2 regions of the Saccharothrix isguenensis genome follow, and region 1 is predicted to be linked to the other one. Evidence: riboswitches for the same ligand, from Rfam matches in the RefSeq annotation. Region 1 holds a riboswitch; the other holds the start of a gene.
The links. Region 1 has a riboswitch for glycine ahead of gcvH (glycine cleavage system protein GcvH). Riboswitches for the same ligand answer to the same signal wherever they lie in the genome.

Region 1 (7,424 bases):
GGCTGCTGGCCGTACTGGTTCTGCCCCGGCGCCGCGTACTGGCCGTTGGTGAGCTGGAAGAACAGCTGCTCCAGGTCGGCCTTCTCCTCCTGGATGCCGTAGATCGACACGCCCGCCTTCAACGCGGTGTCCGCGACCTGCTTGGACTCCGCGCCGGTGACCGCGATCCGGCCGTCCGGCAACTGCTCGATCGCGTGGATGCCGTCCTCGCGCAGCGCCACGACCAGCGCGCCCGCGTCGGACGGCTGCACCAGCACCCGGCTCTGCCGCTGGGCGCGCAGGTGGTCCAGCTGCCCGTAGTACATCGTCTGGCCGCGGCTGATGATCACCACCTGGTCGACCGTCTGCTCGACCTCGGCCAGCAGGTGGCTGGAGATCAGCACCGTCCGCCCGCTGCGCGCGTAGGACTGGAGGAACGACCGCAGCCACGCGATGCCCTCCGGGTCCAACCCGTTGGCCGGCTCGTCCAGCACCAGGATCTGGGGGTCGCCGAGCAGCGCGGTGGCCAGGGCCAGGCGCTGCTTCATGCCCAGCGAGAAACCGCCCGCCCTGCGCGAGCCCGCCGCGCCGAGGCCGACGAGCTGGAGCACCTGCTCCGCGCGAGAGTCCGGCACGCCGATGGCGGCGGCGTAGACCCGCAGGTGGTTGCGCGCCGTGCGCTTCGGGTGGAAGCCCTGCGCCTCCAGCACCGCGCCGACCACCCTGGCGGGGTTGCCGAGCTGCGCGAACGTGGTGCCGTTGATCAGTCCGGTGCCCGCGGTCGGGGTCACCAGGCCGAGCAGCATGCGCAGTGTCGTCGTCTTGCCCGATCCGTTGGGGCCGAGGAACCCGGTCACCGACCCGGGTTCCACCGTGAAGCTGAGATTCTGCACCGCTGCGACCGGACCGAACTGCTTGGTCAAGTTCTGCACCACGATGCGGCCTGTGCCGTCGTGCACGCGTCCCTCCCGATTACTCCTACCGGGCGTCATCCTGCCTTAGGCGGTTCACTCGGGTAGGGCATGTCGGGGTTTCGGTCCGGTGGTCGGGATCTCGGCGGTCGTCCCGGCGTCGTTCGGGCGGCGCAGCGGGCGCAGCGGGCGGCGGCGCTCGCGGTGCGGCACGCCCTCGCCGATGAGGTGCTGGTGCGCCATGTTCCACACCTGGCACGGCCACTTCTTGTGCCGCACGATGCCGGGGCACGCGCCGCAGCGGCCGTCCGGATCCGGTTGGTGCACGGTCAACAGCAGGCGCCAGCCGTCGGCCAGGCGGTGGATCTCGGAGCGGGCCAGCGGCACCAGTGCCTCCGCCTCACCGCTCTCGACGACCTCGTCAAGCTGCGCCAGCCGACGCATGACGGCGGCCCGCAGTGCCTCGTCCACCCGGGTCACATCCTGTCGGCGGCTTGGTCGAGCAGGTGGTGCAGCCTCCGCGTCTGTGTGACGGACATCACGGCGGACTCGCCTGGTGGTGCGACCAGCAGGACCCGGTCGTTCTCGACGAGGACGGTCATCGACCGGTCCCGTCCGAACGGGTCGTGGCAGTCGATCCAACCCTGGGGTTCAGCCATCTGCGCTCCGATCGGGGTGGCGCGGCAGAGTGCCGCCGCGCTGGCGGACGACCCCGCTGCGTAGCCGCGGAGCCCCGTCCTGTGCATCGGCCGGCCAGTCGTCGTGACTTACCTGTTACGACGCGAATTCACTCGTTCGCTTGAGAACGCGCACGGTGTGTTGCCAAGTGACGGGGAAATGTCGGCTGAATCGGTGGGGTCGCTGGGCAGGGAACGTGGTTCCCGGCTAAGATTGGTAGCGCGGCCCGCTCCCAGTGACCCCCAGGCTGGTTGAGCGGGCCGTCTTATCGTCGAAGGGCCCCGCTCACGTGCTGTGAGCGGGGCCCTCTGCGTTGGACGGGTTCGCGGCGCGCGGCGAGGTGCGGTTCGCGGCGCTCAGAGGTCGAGCGCGGTGTGGGGCATGTCGTGCGCCTCGGCGACCGGCAGGTTGGTCACCAGGCCCTCGTGCACGTTCAGGCCCAGCGCCAGCGACGCGTCCGCGCGCAGCGCCGCCTGCCAGCCCTGGTCGGCCAGCGCCACGGCGTACGGCAGCGTCACGTTGGTCAGCGCGTAGGTCGACGTGCGCGGCACCGCGCCGGGCATGTTGGCGACGCAGTAGAAGACCGAGTCGTGCACCTCGTACGTCGGGTCGGCGTGCGTGGTCGGCCGCGAGTCGGCGAAACAGCCGCCCTGGTCGATCGCGATGTCCACCAGCACCGAGCCGGGCTGCATCCGGGCCACCAGGTCGTTGGACACCAGCTTCGGCGCCTTCGCGCCGGGCACCAGCACCGCGCCGATCACCATGTCGGCCTCGCGGACGGCCTGCTCCACCGCGAAGCGGTTGGACGTGAGGGTGCGCAGCCGGCCCTGGTACAGCGCGTCGATGTGGCGCAGCCGGTCCACGTTCGTGTCCAGGATCTGCACGTCCGCACCCATGCCGACGGCGATCGCGGCGGCGTTCAGGCCCGCCACGCCACCGCCGATGACGACCACGCGCGCCGGGTGCACGCCGGGCACGCCGCCGGGCAGCACACCGCGCCCACCGGAGGGCTTCATCAACGCGAACGCGCCCACCTGCGGCGCGAGGCGGCCCGCGACCTCCGACATCGGGGCCAGCAGCGGCAACGCGCCGTTCGGCGCCTGCACGGTCTCGTAGGCGATCGCGGTCGTGCCGGAGTCCACCAGCGCCTGCGTCAACGGCCGGTCGGCGGCCAGGTGCAGGTACGTGAACAGGACCTGGCCCTTGCGCAGCCGCGGGTACTCCTCGGCGACGGGCTCCTTCACCTTGAGCACCAGGTCGCCCTCGGCCCACACGTCGTCCGCGGTGGCCAGGACCTTCGCGCCGGCGGCCAGGTACTCCTCGTCGGTGATGGCGGAGCCGAGGCCCGCGCCGGCCTCGACCACCACGTCGTGACCGCGCTGCGTCAGCTCATGGGCACCCGCCGGGGTCAGCGCGACGCGGTACTCGTGGTTCTTGATCTCGCGGGGAACGGCGATCCGCACGGTGGGCTCCTTCGGGCTTTGTTACACCAAAGGTCCGGTACCGGGGTTTCGGTGTCATCGTGCTGCCGGCACTAACGGCAGGGTTCCCAGTTGTGCTCCTCGAACAAACATGGCGGCGCGTTGACACCCGTCCGGGCGGGGCTTAGCGTGCGCACACCAACTGAACATCGGCCGCGGCGCGTTGTCGAGCGCCGGAACCCGCGCGGGAGAGACCTCGGTGTTCGTGCCGGGGCGCCGAAGGAGCAAGCCACCCCGCACACTCTCAGGCAGCGAGAACCGCACGGGTGAGGCAACTCTGGAAAGCGTGCTTCGGCGCGCACCCACGGTGCAAGCCGGGATCGGTTCGACGGTCGGCCGTCGTGACCCGGCGAAGCTCTCAGGTCCCAGGACAGAGTGGGGATCCGAACCTCACCCAGGGAGCGCTGCGATGACCTTTCCGGACAACCTGCTGTACACGCCCGAGCACGAATGGGTGGACTGGGCGCCGGGTACCCAGGACCCCGTGGCGATCGGCATCACCTCGTACGCGGCGGAGTCGCTGGGCGACATCGTGTTCGTGGAGCTGCCCGCACCGGGCACCCGCGTGAAGTCCGGCGACGTGTGCGGCGAGCTGGAGTCGACCAAGTCGGTGAGCGACCTGTACGCGCCGGTCAGCGGCGAGGTGGTGGAGGTCAACGCGGAGGCGGTGGCCGACCCGTCGTTGATCAACAACGACCCGTACGGCCGCGGTTGGCTGTTCAAGGTGGCCGTGGAGGACGCGACCGGGTTGCTGACCGCCGCGAAGTACGCGGAACTGACCGGGGACTGAGCATGGCCATCAGCGTGTTCGACCTGTTCTCGGTCGGGATCGGACCGTCCAGTTCGCACACCGTGGGTCCGATGCGGGCGGCGGCGATGTTCGCGGGCCGCTTGGGTCCGGTGCTGGCGTCGGTCGACCGGGTGCACGCGGAGCTGTTCGGGTCGCTCGGCGCGACCGGGCACGGGCACGGGAGCCCGAAGGCGGTGCTGCTCGGGTTGGAGGGGCACCGGCCGGAGGAGGTCGACCCGGCCGAGGCCGAGCGGCGGGTGGCGGAGATCCGTGCCACCGGGCGGCTGCGGTTGGGTGGTGAGCGGGAGATCGCGTTCAGCGAGAACACCGACCTGGTCATGCACCGGCGGAAGTCGCTGCCGTTGCACCCCAACGGCATGAGCTTCACCGCCCACTCGGGTGACGCCGTGGTCGACTCGGCGGTGTACTACTCGGTCGGCGGCGGGTTCGTCGTGGACGACACGGCCAGCGGGACGGACCGGATCAAGGCGGACGAGACGCCGCTCGCGCACCCGTTCCGGACCGGTGACGAGCTGCTGGCGCGGACCAGGGAGACCGGGTCGTCGATCTCCGAGGTGATGCTGGCGAACGAGACGTCGTGGCGGAGCGAGGCCGACGTCCGGTCCGGGCTGCTGCACATCTGGAACGTCATGCAGGAGTGCGTCGAGCGCGGGTGCAACGAGACCGGTGTGCTGCCGGGAGGTCTGAAGGTCCGGCGGCGCGCGGCGGAGATGCGGCAGTCGTTGGCGGCCGAGCAGTTCGCCACCGACCCGTTGCGGGTGATGGACTGGGTGACCCTGTTCGCTCTGGCGGTGAACGAGGAGAACGCCGCAGGCGGTCGCGTGGTGACCGCGCCGACCAACGGAGCGGCCGGGATCGTGCCGGCGGTGCTGCACTACTACACGCGGTTCGTGCCGGGCGCGTCCGACGACGGGGTGGTGCGGTTCCTGTTGACGGCGGGTGCGGTCGGCGTGCTGTTCAAGGAGAACGCGTCGATCTCGGGCGCCGAGGTCGGTTGTCAGGGTGAGGTCGGCTCGGCGTGCTCGATGGCGGCCGGTGGTCTGGCGGAAGTGCTCGGCGGCACGCCGGAGCAGGTCGAGAACGCGGCCGAGATCGCGATGGAGCACAACCTGGGGTTGACGTGCGACCCGATCGGCGGGTTGGTGCAGATCCCTTGCATCGAGCGGAACGCGCTGGCGGCGATCAAGGCGATCACGGCGGCGCGGATGGCGCTGCGCGGGGACGGGTCGCACTTCGTGTCCCTGGACAAGGTCATCAAGACCATGCGTGAGACGGGCAAGGACATGAAGAGCAAGTACAAGGAGACGGCACGCGGCGGCCTCGCCGTGAACGTCATCGAGTGCTGACGGCCGTGAGCCGCACCTGACGGGCTCCACCTCGTTGACGCGGGGTGGAGCCCGTTGCCGTTGGCGTGGACCGGGTCAGCGGTGGTGTGGCCGGACTCCTCGGTGGCTACGGCAGCAGGGGCACGTCGTCGCGGGCGCGCTGTGGTGGCGGGTTCAGCGGCAGGTGGAACCGGGTGTAGGTCTCGAACTCGGTGATGGGTCGGAAGCCGAGACGACCCAGCAGGGCGACGCTGCGGTGGTTGCCGTGGGTGACTCCGGCGAAGATGTCGGTGGCGCCGTGGAAGGTCCGGGCGTGCCGGACGATGGCCGTGCAGGCGGCGGTGGCGTAGCCGTGTCCCGTGGCGTCGTGGCTGAGCCAGTAGCCGAGGCCGTACCCGGGTGGGGCGGCGTGGGCGAGGTCGACGCGGCCGACCAGGCGGTCCTCTAGCCGGATCCCGTACCAGTCGGGCCCAGGTCGGGCCAGGTGATCGGTGACCCAGGCGAGGGTGGCGTGCGCCTCGTTGACGTGGTCGCCGTGGCGGTTGAGGTGGTCGCGGTTGCGGTCCAGGACGGCGTAGTAGGACTCGGCGTCGGCGGCGGTCAACGCGGTGAGGACCAGTCCCGGCACTGAGGTGACCAGTTGCCCTGCCGCGCAGGATCCGGGCTGTTCGGGGGCGGGTTGGTCGGTCACGCGTCCTGCCGTCCTGGCGGGTCGTTCCACCGGTTGACGGGTGCGGTGCGGGAGGCGGCCCTCGGTTGGGCTACCTCCCGCGCGTCGTTCGGTGGAGTTCGGTGGACTTCGGGGGAGGGCGGACTTCGGTGTGGGAGTGCGGACTCGCTACGGGAGGACGGACTCGATCGCCTTCACCACGGCCTCGTTCTCCGGGTCGGTGGCGGGGCGGAATCGGGCCGCGATGTCGCCGGTGGGGGTCACCAGGAACTTCTCGAAGTTCCACTGCACGTCGCCGGCCGCGCCGTCGGCGTCGGCGAAAGCGGTCAGCTCCGCGTACAGAGGGTGCCGCTCGGGGCCGTTCACGTCGATCTTCTGGAACAGCGGGAACGTCACGCCGTACGTGGTGGAGCAGAAGGTGGCGATCTCCTCCGCCGTGCCCGGCTCCTGCCCGGCGAACTGGTTGCACGGGAACCCGACCACCGAGAAGCCCTGCGCCGCGTACCGCTCCTGGAGCCGCTCCAACCCCTTGTACTGCGGCGTCAGCCCGCACTTGGACGCGACGTTCACCACCAGCAACGCCTTGCCCGCCAACGAACCCAGGCTCGACGGCTCGCCGGACAAGGTGTGCACGGGGATGTCGTGGATGCTCATGAGCCCGAGGCTACGTGGCGCTCCACGAGCGCGCGCAGGGCGCTCATCTCCGCCGCCAACGCGGCCCGCCCGTCCGGCGTCACGCTGACCCACGTCCTGGGCCGCTTGCCGTCGTACCCCTTCTCCACCGCGATCAGCCCGGCCTGCTCCAGCACGGTGATGTGCCGCGACAGGTTCCCGGCCGTGAGCTCCAACGTCGACCGCAGGTACCCGAACTCGACTCGCTTCGCCTCGGCCGCGATGGTCAGGATGCCCAGCCGGTGCTTCTGGTGCACCACGTCGTCCAGCGACGCGGTCGGGTGGTCACTCACGCCGCAACCCCACCAGACCTCCCACGACGAGCACAAATCCCGGCAACAGCACCACGGAGGCCATCGACCACAGGGTCGCCGGCCCGTCCCGCACCGGTGTGAAACCGGCGGACAGGCACACCGCGACGAGGTAGCCGGCCGTGGTGGTGGTGAACCGGGTGCTGCGCTCCACCGCCGCCAGCACCACCAGGCCGAGGCCGATCACGATGAACTGGCCGACCCAGCCCTGGGCGTACTGCAGCGTTGCCGTGCCGAGCACCGCCATCACGGCGGTGAGGGCGCGGGGCGCCTTCCAGCGCCACAGCACCGTGGCCGCCGCGATCAGCATCAGGCCGACCGCCGTGGCCGGCCCCTGCTGGAGCTGCCCCCACTTGGACATCGGCACGTACCGGTGCATGGTCTCGCTGACCAGCGGTGAGCCGACGCCGATCGCCACGGCCGCGAGGTAACCGCCGGTGGACGTCTCGATGCCGACCCGGCGGCCTCGCCGGCGGTACCACCACGCGGTGACCAGGGCTCCGACCACGAGCACGGTCAGCCAGTACAGGCCGAGCGCCATCGGGTACCGCATGGCGTGGCCCGTGCCGAGCGACGGCAGGGGGTC
Region 2 (7,424 bases), 1.0 Mb from region 1:
CGGGTTCTACGACCACGAGGCGGTGCAGATCGCGTCGACCGTGCGGGCGATGGTCGAGCACGGGTTGGAGGCGCGGCACCTGCGCCCCTTCCGCGCCGCCGCCGACCGCGAGATCGGCCTGGTCGAACAGGTGCTCGCCACGGTGCACCGGCAGCGGGACCGGGCGGGCGTCGAAGAGGTGGTGCGGGAGCTGGCGGCGCTGTCGGTGACCCTGCACACACTGCTGGTGAAGGTTGGCTTGCGCGACGTACCGGGTAACCGGATTCCACCGAGATAGACGTGTGTCCGCATCGTGATCCCGAGCCCGCGGACGGTTGCGCACAAGGCCCGCTTGGCGGGTAGCGTCGAAAGGGTACGTGGGGGATCCTCGTGGGTAACGGGGACGCCAGAATTTCAGCGCGCTGAGGGAGGCGAGACCCGATGAGCGAAATGCGCGTCGTCGGCGTGCGGGTGGAACTGCCCGCCAACCAGCCGATCCTGCTGCTGCGCGAAACCGAGGGCGAACGGTACCTGCCGATCTGGATCGGATCGGTCGAGGCCACGGCGATCGCGTTGGAGCAGCAAGGCGTCCGGCCCGCCCGGCCGTTGACGCACGACCTGCTCAAGGACGTCATCGGCGCCCTCGGTCGGCAGCTGGAGCAAGTCCGGATCACCGACCTGCAGGAAGGCACCTACTTCGCCGAGCTGGTGTTCGACGGCGACATCCGGGTGTCCGCCCGGCCCAGCGACTCGGTGGCGCTGGCGCTGCGGGTCGGCGTGCCGATCCACGCCGACGAGTCGGTGCTGGCCGAGGCGGGCCTGATCATCCCGGACGAGCAGGAGGACGAGGTCGAGAAGTTCCGCGAGTTCCTCGACTCCATCTCCCCGGAAGACTTCCGCGGCGCCGACACGTAAAGCCGTGCGCGGCCACGCCCGCACGGTCACGCCGCACGGTCTCGCCTCGCCCACGCACGCTTCAACGCTTCCGCAGGGGTCCCCGCCCAGGGGATCCCTGCTTTGATCTTTTTAGGCGGGGGCGACAACGTCGCCCCGTCGGCCCACCTCTGTGGACAACCGCGAAACAGCCGTGTTTGCGGGGGACAACCGCAGGGAAACCGTGTGCGGTGCGTTGTGGATCAGCACCATGCGTCATCCGTCCGTGTAACACCATCGGGTTACACAACGTCAACGATCACCGGCTAAACGATCACTAAACGTCACTCGAATGGATTACGCCGGGCGGCTCTCTCACCCTCAACCTGAGGTTTAGGGCAGACACGTCCCGCGCGTCGCGTTGACCTGCCCCCTAGGCGGTCTTACCGTCGAACTCAGGTGAATTGCCACGGTGTGATTCGACACCGCGGCGGCTTCACGTTGGTCGCCGGTCGTCGTGACCGGACCGAGGGGAGGCAGGCGTGGTCGAGGAAGCGCCCATCCGGGCCGGAACCGGTGAACAGGGCGAGCTGTTCCCGGACTCCTCGCTGCCGGACGAACTCGTCGGGTACCGCGGCCCCGCCGCGTGCCAGATCGCGGGAATCACCTACCGCCAGCTTGACTACTGGGCCCGCACGGGGCTGGTCAACCCGACGATAAGGAGCGCCCACGGCTCGGGGAGCCAACGGCTCTACTCGTTCAAGGACATCCTGGTGCTCAAGGTCGTCAAACGGCTCCTGGACACCGGTGTCTCACTGCAGAACATCAGGGTCGCGGTCGACCACCTGCGCCGCCGCGGCGTGCAGGACCTGGCCCGGATCACGCTGTTCAGCGACGGCACCACGGTCTACGAGTGCACCTCGCCGGAGGAGGTGGTGGACCTGCTCCAAGGCGGCCAGGGCGTGTTCGGCATCGCGGTGAGCGGCGCCATGCGGGAGATCAGCGGCACGATCCACGACTTCCCCGCCGAGCGCGCGGACGGCGCCGAGATCGTGGAGGCGGCCGACGACGAGCTGTCCCGCCGTCGCCGCACCCGCGCCATCGGCTGAGACGCCCGCCGCGGACCCCGCCAAGACGTCCCCGCGGACCCCGCCAGGACGTCCGCCGCGAAGCCCTGGTGAGACGCCCGCTGAGATCCCGGTCGCGCGGCGATACCACGGACGCCACCACGAGGTATCGTCTCGTTCGTAGTCGCTTCAACCCGCGCGGGAGAGCCCGAGCCAGTCTCGGCGCCGAAGGAGCAAATCCTCCCCGGAACCTCTCAGGCGCAAAGACCGCGCGGGTGAGACGCCTCTGGAAAGCGGGTCGGCCCTTCCGGGCGACCCCGCCGACGGTGCAAGCCCGCGTGTCGGGTGAAGCTCTCAGGCGCCCGTGAGCGGGCAGAGACAGAGGGGGAGGGCAACGGCAGAAGTGTGTCCGTAGCCCATCCTGGAGGCGCATCACATGACGCAGGACCGCATTCCCCTGGCCGCTCTGGAGCACGGCACTCCCTTCGCCGACCGGCACGTGGGCCCGCGGCCCGTGGAGTTGGCCCGCATCCTCGACGTCATCGGCGTCGGGTCGCTGGAGGAGCTGGCGCAGCGCGCCGTGCCGTCGTCGATCCGCGAGCGCGACCTCGTGCTGGACCTGCCGTCGCCCGCCACCGAGACCGAGGCGCTGGTCGAGCTGCGCGCCCTCGCCGCCCGCAACCGGCCGATGACGCAGATGATCGGCCTCGGCTACTACGGCACCACCACCCCTCCGGTGATCCGCCGCAACGTGCTGGAGAACCCGGCCTGGTACACCGCGTACACGCCCTACCAGCCGGAGATCTCGCAGGGCCGGCTCGAAGCGCTGCTCAACTTCCAGACCATGGTCGGCGACCTGACCGGTCTGCCGCTGGCCAACGCCTCGATGCTGGACGAGTCCACCGCCGCCGCCGAGGCGATGACCCTGGTCCGCCGCGCCGGCCGGGCGGAGTCGGCGAAGTTCGTGGTCGACGTCGACACGCTGCCGCAGACCCTCGCCGTCATCGAGACCCGCGCCGAGCCGCTGGGCATCGAGATCGTCACCGCCGACCTGTCGCAGGGCCTGGAAGGGCTCGGCCTGGGCGGGGACTACTTCGGCGTGCTGCTGTCGTACCCCGGCGCGTCCGGCGTCGTCCGCGACCACTCCGGCGTGATCGCGGAGATCCACAAGGCGGGCGCGCAGGCCGTGGTGGTCGCCGACCTGCTGTCGCTGACGCTGCTGCGCCCGCCCGGCGAGATCGGCGCGGACGTCGTCGTGGGCACCACCCAGCGGTTCGGCGTGCCGATCGGGTTCGGCGGCCCCCACGCCGGTTACATGGCCGTGCGCCAGGGCCTGGAGCGGCAGCTGCCCGGCCGGCTCGTCGGCGTGTCCGTCGACGCGGACGGCTCCCTCGCCTACCGCCTCGCGCTGCAGACCCGTGAGCAGCACATCCGCCGGGAGAAGGCGACCAGCAACATCTGCACCGCGCAGGTCCTGCTCGCGGTGATCGCCTCCATGTACGCGGTGTACCACGGTCCGGACGGGCTGAGGGCGATCGCGACCCGCGCCCACCGGATGGCGACCGTGCTGGCGTCGGGCCTGGTCGAGGCGGGGATCGAGGTCGTGCACGGCGAGTTCTTCGACACCGTGCGGGCCCGCGTCGAGGGCCGTGCGGCCGACGTCGTCTCCGCCGCGCGCGAGCTGGGCGTGAACCTGTGGCAGGTGGACGCCGACGTGGTCTCGATCGCGTGCGACGAGACCACCACCCGCGCCCACCTGGAACTGGTGTGGCGGGCGTTCGGCGTGACGGTCGCCGACGTGGACGGCCTGGACGCCGACACCGCCGACGGCATCCCGTCCGACCTGCGCCGCACCAGCGACTACCTGACCCACCCGGTGTTCCACGCGCACCGCTCCGAAACGGCGCTGCTGCGCTACATGCGCGCGTTGTCGGACAAGGACGTGGCGCTGGACCGCAGCATGATCCCGCTGGGCTCGTGCACGATGAAGCTCAACGCCACGGCCGAGATGGAGCCGATCACCTGGCCGGAGTTCGCCGAGCTGCACCCGTTCGCGCCCGCGTCGGACGCCGAGGGGCTGCTGACCATCGTCGGCGACCTGGAGCGGTGGATGGCGGAGATCACCGGGTACGACGCGGTGTCGTTGCAGCCCAACGCGGGCAGCCAGGGCGAGTTCGCGGGCCTGCTGGCGATCCGCGCCTACCACCGCGCCAACGGCAACGCGCACCGCGACGTGTGCCTGATCCCGTCCAGCGCGCACGGCACCAACGCCGCGTCCGCCGTGATGGCCGGGATGCGGGTCGTGGTCGTCAAGTGCGACGAGCGCGGCAACGTGGACATCGAGCACCTCCGCGCCACGGTCGAAGCCCACCGGGACGACCTGGCCGCGATCATGATCACCTACCCGTCGACGCACGGCGTGTACGAGGACACCATGCGCGAGGTGTGCGGCCTGGTGCACGACGTCGGCGGCCAGGTGTACGTGGACGGCGCGAACCTCAACGCCCTGATCGGCCTGGCCCAGTACGGCAAGTTCGGGTCGGACGTGTCGCACCTGAACCTGCACAAGACGTTCTGCATCCCGCACGGCGGCGGCGGTCCGGGCGTCGGCCCGATCGGCGTCCGCTCCCACCTCGCCCCGTTCCTGCCGAACCACCCGTTGCAGCCCACCGCGGGCCCGGCCACCGGTGTCGGCCCGATCAGCGCCGCGCCGTGGGGTTCCGCGTCGATCCTGCCGATCTCGTGGGCGTACGTGCGGATGATGGGCGGGGACGGCCTGCGCCGGGCCACGCTGACCGCCGTGGCGGCGGCGAACTACGTGGCGCGGAGGTTGGACGAGCACTTCCCGGTGCTCTACACCGGCCAGGGCGGTTTCGTGGCCCACGAGTGCATCCTCGACCTGCGGCCGATCACCAAGGCGACCGGTGTGACGGTGGACGACGTGGCGAAGCGGCTGGCGGACTACGGGCTGCACGCGCCGACCATGTCGTTCCCGGTGGCGGGCACGCTGATGGTGGAGCCGACGGAGAGCGAGGACCTGGCCGAGATCGACCGGTTCGTCGACGCGATGATCGCGATCCGGCACGAGATCGACCGCGTCGGCTCGGGCGAGTGGCCGGCGGACGACAACCCGCTCCGCAACGCCCCGCACACCGCCGCCTCGGTCACCGCCGAGTGGAACCACCCGTACAGCCGCGAGGTGGCGGTGTTCCCGGCGGGCACGTCGGCCACCAAGGTGTGGCCATCGGTCCGCCGCGTCGACGGCGCCAAGGGCGACCGCAACCTGGTCTGCTCCTGCCCGCCGATCTCCGCTTACGGCGGCTGATCGGTGCTCTGCCCCGGAACCCCGGCTGCGAGTTCGCCCCTCGCAGCCGGGGCGGGCGGCTGCCGCCGGCCCTTCGCCTGACCGCGAGCCCTGTCGGCACCACGGCGGTTCCGGCGGACGCGCGGTGGATCAGCTGATCTCGTAGTCCAGTTCCAGCCGCCCCGGTCCGCCTTGCGCCCACGTGATGCGGCCGGTGCCGGTGAGGCCGGTCAGGGCGCCGGTGGCGGACACGACGGTGACGGTGGCGTCGGCCACGCCGTCACGGAAGCCGCCGACGTGGTGCAGGACGAACGTGCCCTCGCGGCCGTCCAGGGCGCCGGCCACGACCTCGTAGCCCGTCGAACCGCACGACTCGTCGTCCGGGTACGACATCACGAAACGCATGTCGCCGGTGGCCTCCAACCCGCCGCTGTACCCGACGGTCATGCCGCCCACCGTCTGCTTCGGGCCGCTCACCTCGTCGTACCGCCTGCCGTCCCAGGTGTGCTCGTCCCAGCTCTTCATCTCCGCGCTCGCGGTCACCGTGGTCATGGCGGGAACCTTGCCGGGCGTACCTGACAACCCGTGTCAGGAAGGATGGCGGGATGCGCGCGAGTCGGTTGCTGTCCCTGCTCCTCCTGCTCCAGGCCCGCGGTCGGATGACGGCGCAGGAGTTGGCGGACGAGCTGGAGGTCTCCGTCCGCACCGTCTACCGGGACGTCGACGCGCTCAGCGCCTCCGGCGTCCCCGTGTACGCCGACCGGGGCCCGGCGGGCGGCTACCGGCTGGTCGACGGCTACCGCACCCGCCTCACCGGCCTGACCACCGAGGAGGCCGACTCGCTGTTCCTGGCGGGCCTGCCGGGTCCGGCCGCCGAACTCGGCCTGGGCGCGGTGGTGGCGGCGGCCCAGTTGAAGGTGCTCGCCGCCCTGCCGCCGGAGTTGCGGTCGCGCGCCGCGCGGGTGGGGGAGAGGTTCCACCTGGACGCGCCCGGCTGGTTCCGCGGCAACCGGGGCACGCCGCACGTCGCCGCGCTCGCGGAGGCCGTGTTGCGGCAACGCCGCGTCCGCGTCCGGTACGTCCGGTGGGCGCAGGTCGAGGTGGAGCGGACGGTCGAGCCGCTGGGGCTCGTGCTCAAGGCGGGCATCTGGTACCTCGTCGCGCGGACCGACGACGACCTGCGCACGTACCGCGTGTCCCGCGTCTTGGAGCTGACCCCGCTGGACGAGCCGTTCGACCGGCCGGAGGGGTTCGACCTGGCCAGGTTCTGGCAGGACTGGTCGGAGCGGTTCGAGGAGCGCATGTACCCGGTGCGGGTGACGGTCCGGCTGACGCCGGACGGGCTCAGGGGCGCCCGCGTCCTGCTCAGCCTCGCGGCGGCCCGTGAGCTGGAGGACGTCGAGCCCGAGGGCGAGTGGACGACCGTGCGCGTGCCGGTCGAGTCGGTGGACCACGCCCTGGTCGACCTGCTCAAGCTCGGTCCCGAGGTAGAGGTCGTGGAACCGCCGGAGCTGCGCGAACGCGTCATCGCCCGGCTCGCCGCCATGACCGCCGTCTACCGCCGATGATCCGTGCTAGCCTGTCACGTGTAAGAGAATTCTTACACGTGAAGGAGTGACATGACGGCCACCCGGCCCACCGGTGACGAGCTGGTCGAGGTGCTGGCCGCGTTGGCCAACCCCCTGCGGCTGCGCATCGTCGCCACGCTGGCGGGCGGTCGGGACTACGTGAGCAACCTCGCCCGCGTGATCGGCGTGAGCCGGCCACTGCTCCACATGCACCTGCAACGGCTGGAAGCGGCCGGGCTGGTCGTCGGCAGCCTGGAGCTGTCCGCCGACGGCAAGGCCATGAAGTACTTCGAGGTCGCGGACTTCGACTTCACCCTGACCCCGGCGGCGCTGGCCGCCGCGGTCCCGACCCTGACCACACCGGACCCGCCGCGCGGTCCGGCTCGCGAGGAGCGTTCGTGATGGATTTCAGCGAGACGACCTGGCCCGGCGCGATCCTCACGGTCGGCGTCCTGTTCCTGGTCCTGGTCTTCGTGATGTTCCTGCTCAGCAGCTTCCTGGACATCCGCAAGGCGAAGATCGGCGCCGAGCAGGCCGAAGGGCTGCGCCAACTCGTCCGCCGCTACGAGCAGCTGGCCGAGAACACCCTCGACGTGCAGCAGCGCACCGCGGCGGACCTGGCCGACCTGCGCA

Region 2: linked by a shared signal. The riboswitch ahead of gcvP (aminomethyl-transferring glycine dehydrogenase) and the one ahead of gcvH (glycine cleavage system protein GcvH) in region 1 are both predicted to bind glycine.

The regions. Positions count from the first base shown of each region.
Region 1 is NZ_CP193626.1:7,099,695-7,107,118, reverse strand. It holds partial or broken gene ACRAKI_RS31860 (ABC transporter ATP-binding protein) at 1-938, opposite strand, end outside; gene ACRAKI_RS31855 (hypothetical protein) at 987-1,361, opposite strand; gene ACRAKI_RS31850 (hypothetical protein) at 1,367-1,549, opposite strand; gene ald (alanine dehydrogenase) at 1,925-3,031, opposite strand; glycine riboswitch at 3,225-3,320, shown strand; gene gcvH (glycine cleavage system protein GcvH) at 3,459-3,839, shown strand; gene ACRAKI_RS31835 (L-serine ammonia-lyase) at 3,842-5,206, shown strand; gene ACRAKI_RS31830 (GNAT family N-acetyltransferase) at 5,313-5,813, opposite strand; gene ACRAKI_RS31825 (glutathione peroxidase) at 6,024-6,509, opposite strand; gene ACRAKI_RS31820 (winged helix-turn-helix domain-containing protein) at 6,506-6,820, opposite strand; gene ACRAKI_RS31815 (hypothetical protein) at 6,813-7,424, opposite strand, start outside.
Region 2 is NZ_CP193626.1:6,085,344-6,092,767, reverse strand. It holds gene ftsR (transcriptional regulator FtsR) at 1-277, shown strand, start outside; gene ACRAKI_RS26980 (bifunctional nuclease family protein) at 421-894, shown strand; gene ACRAKI_RS26975 (MerR family transcriptional regulator) at 1,395-1,961, shown strand; glycine riboswitch at 2,109-2,199, shown strand; gene gcvP (aminomethyl-transferring glycine dehydrogenase) at 2,356-5,244, shown strand; gene ACRAKI_RS26965 (DUF3224 domain-containing protein) at 5,374-5,775, opposite strand; gene ACRAKI_RS26960 (helix-turn-helix transcriptional regulator) at 5,829-6,791, shown strand; gene ACRAKI_RS26955 (ArsR/SmtB family transcription factor) at 6,843-7,193, shown strand; gene ACRAKI_RS26950 (hypothetical protein) at 7,193-7,424, shown strand, end outside.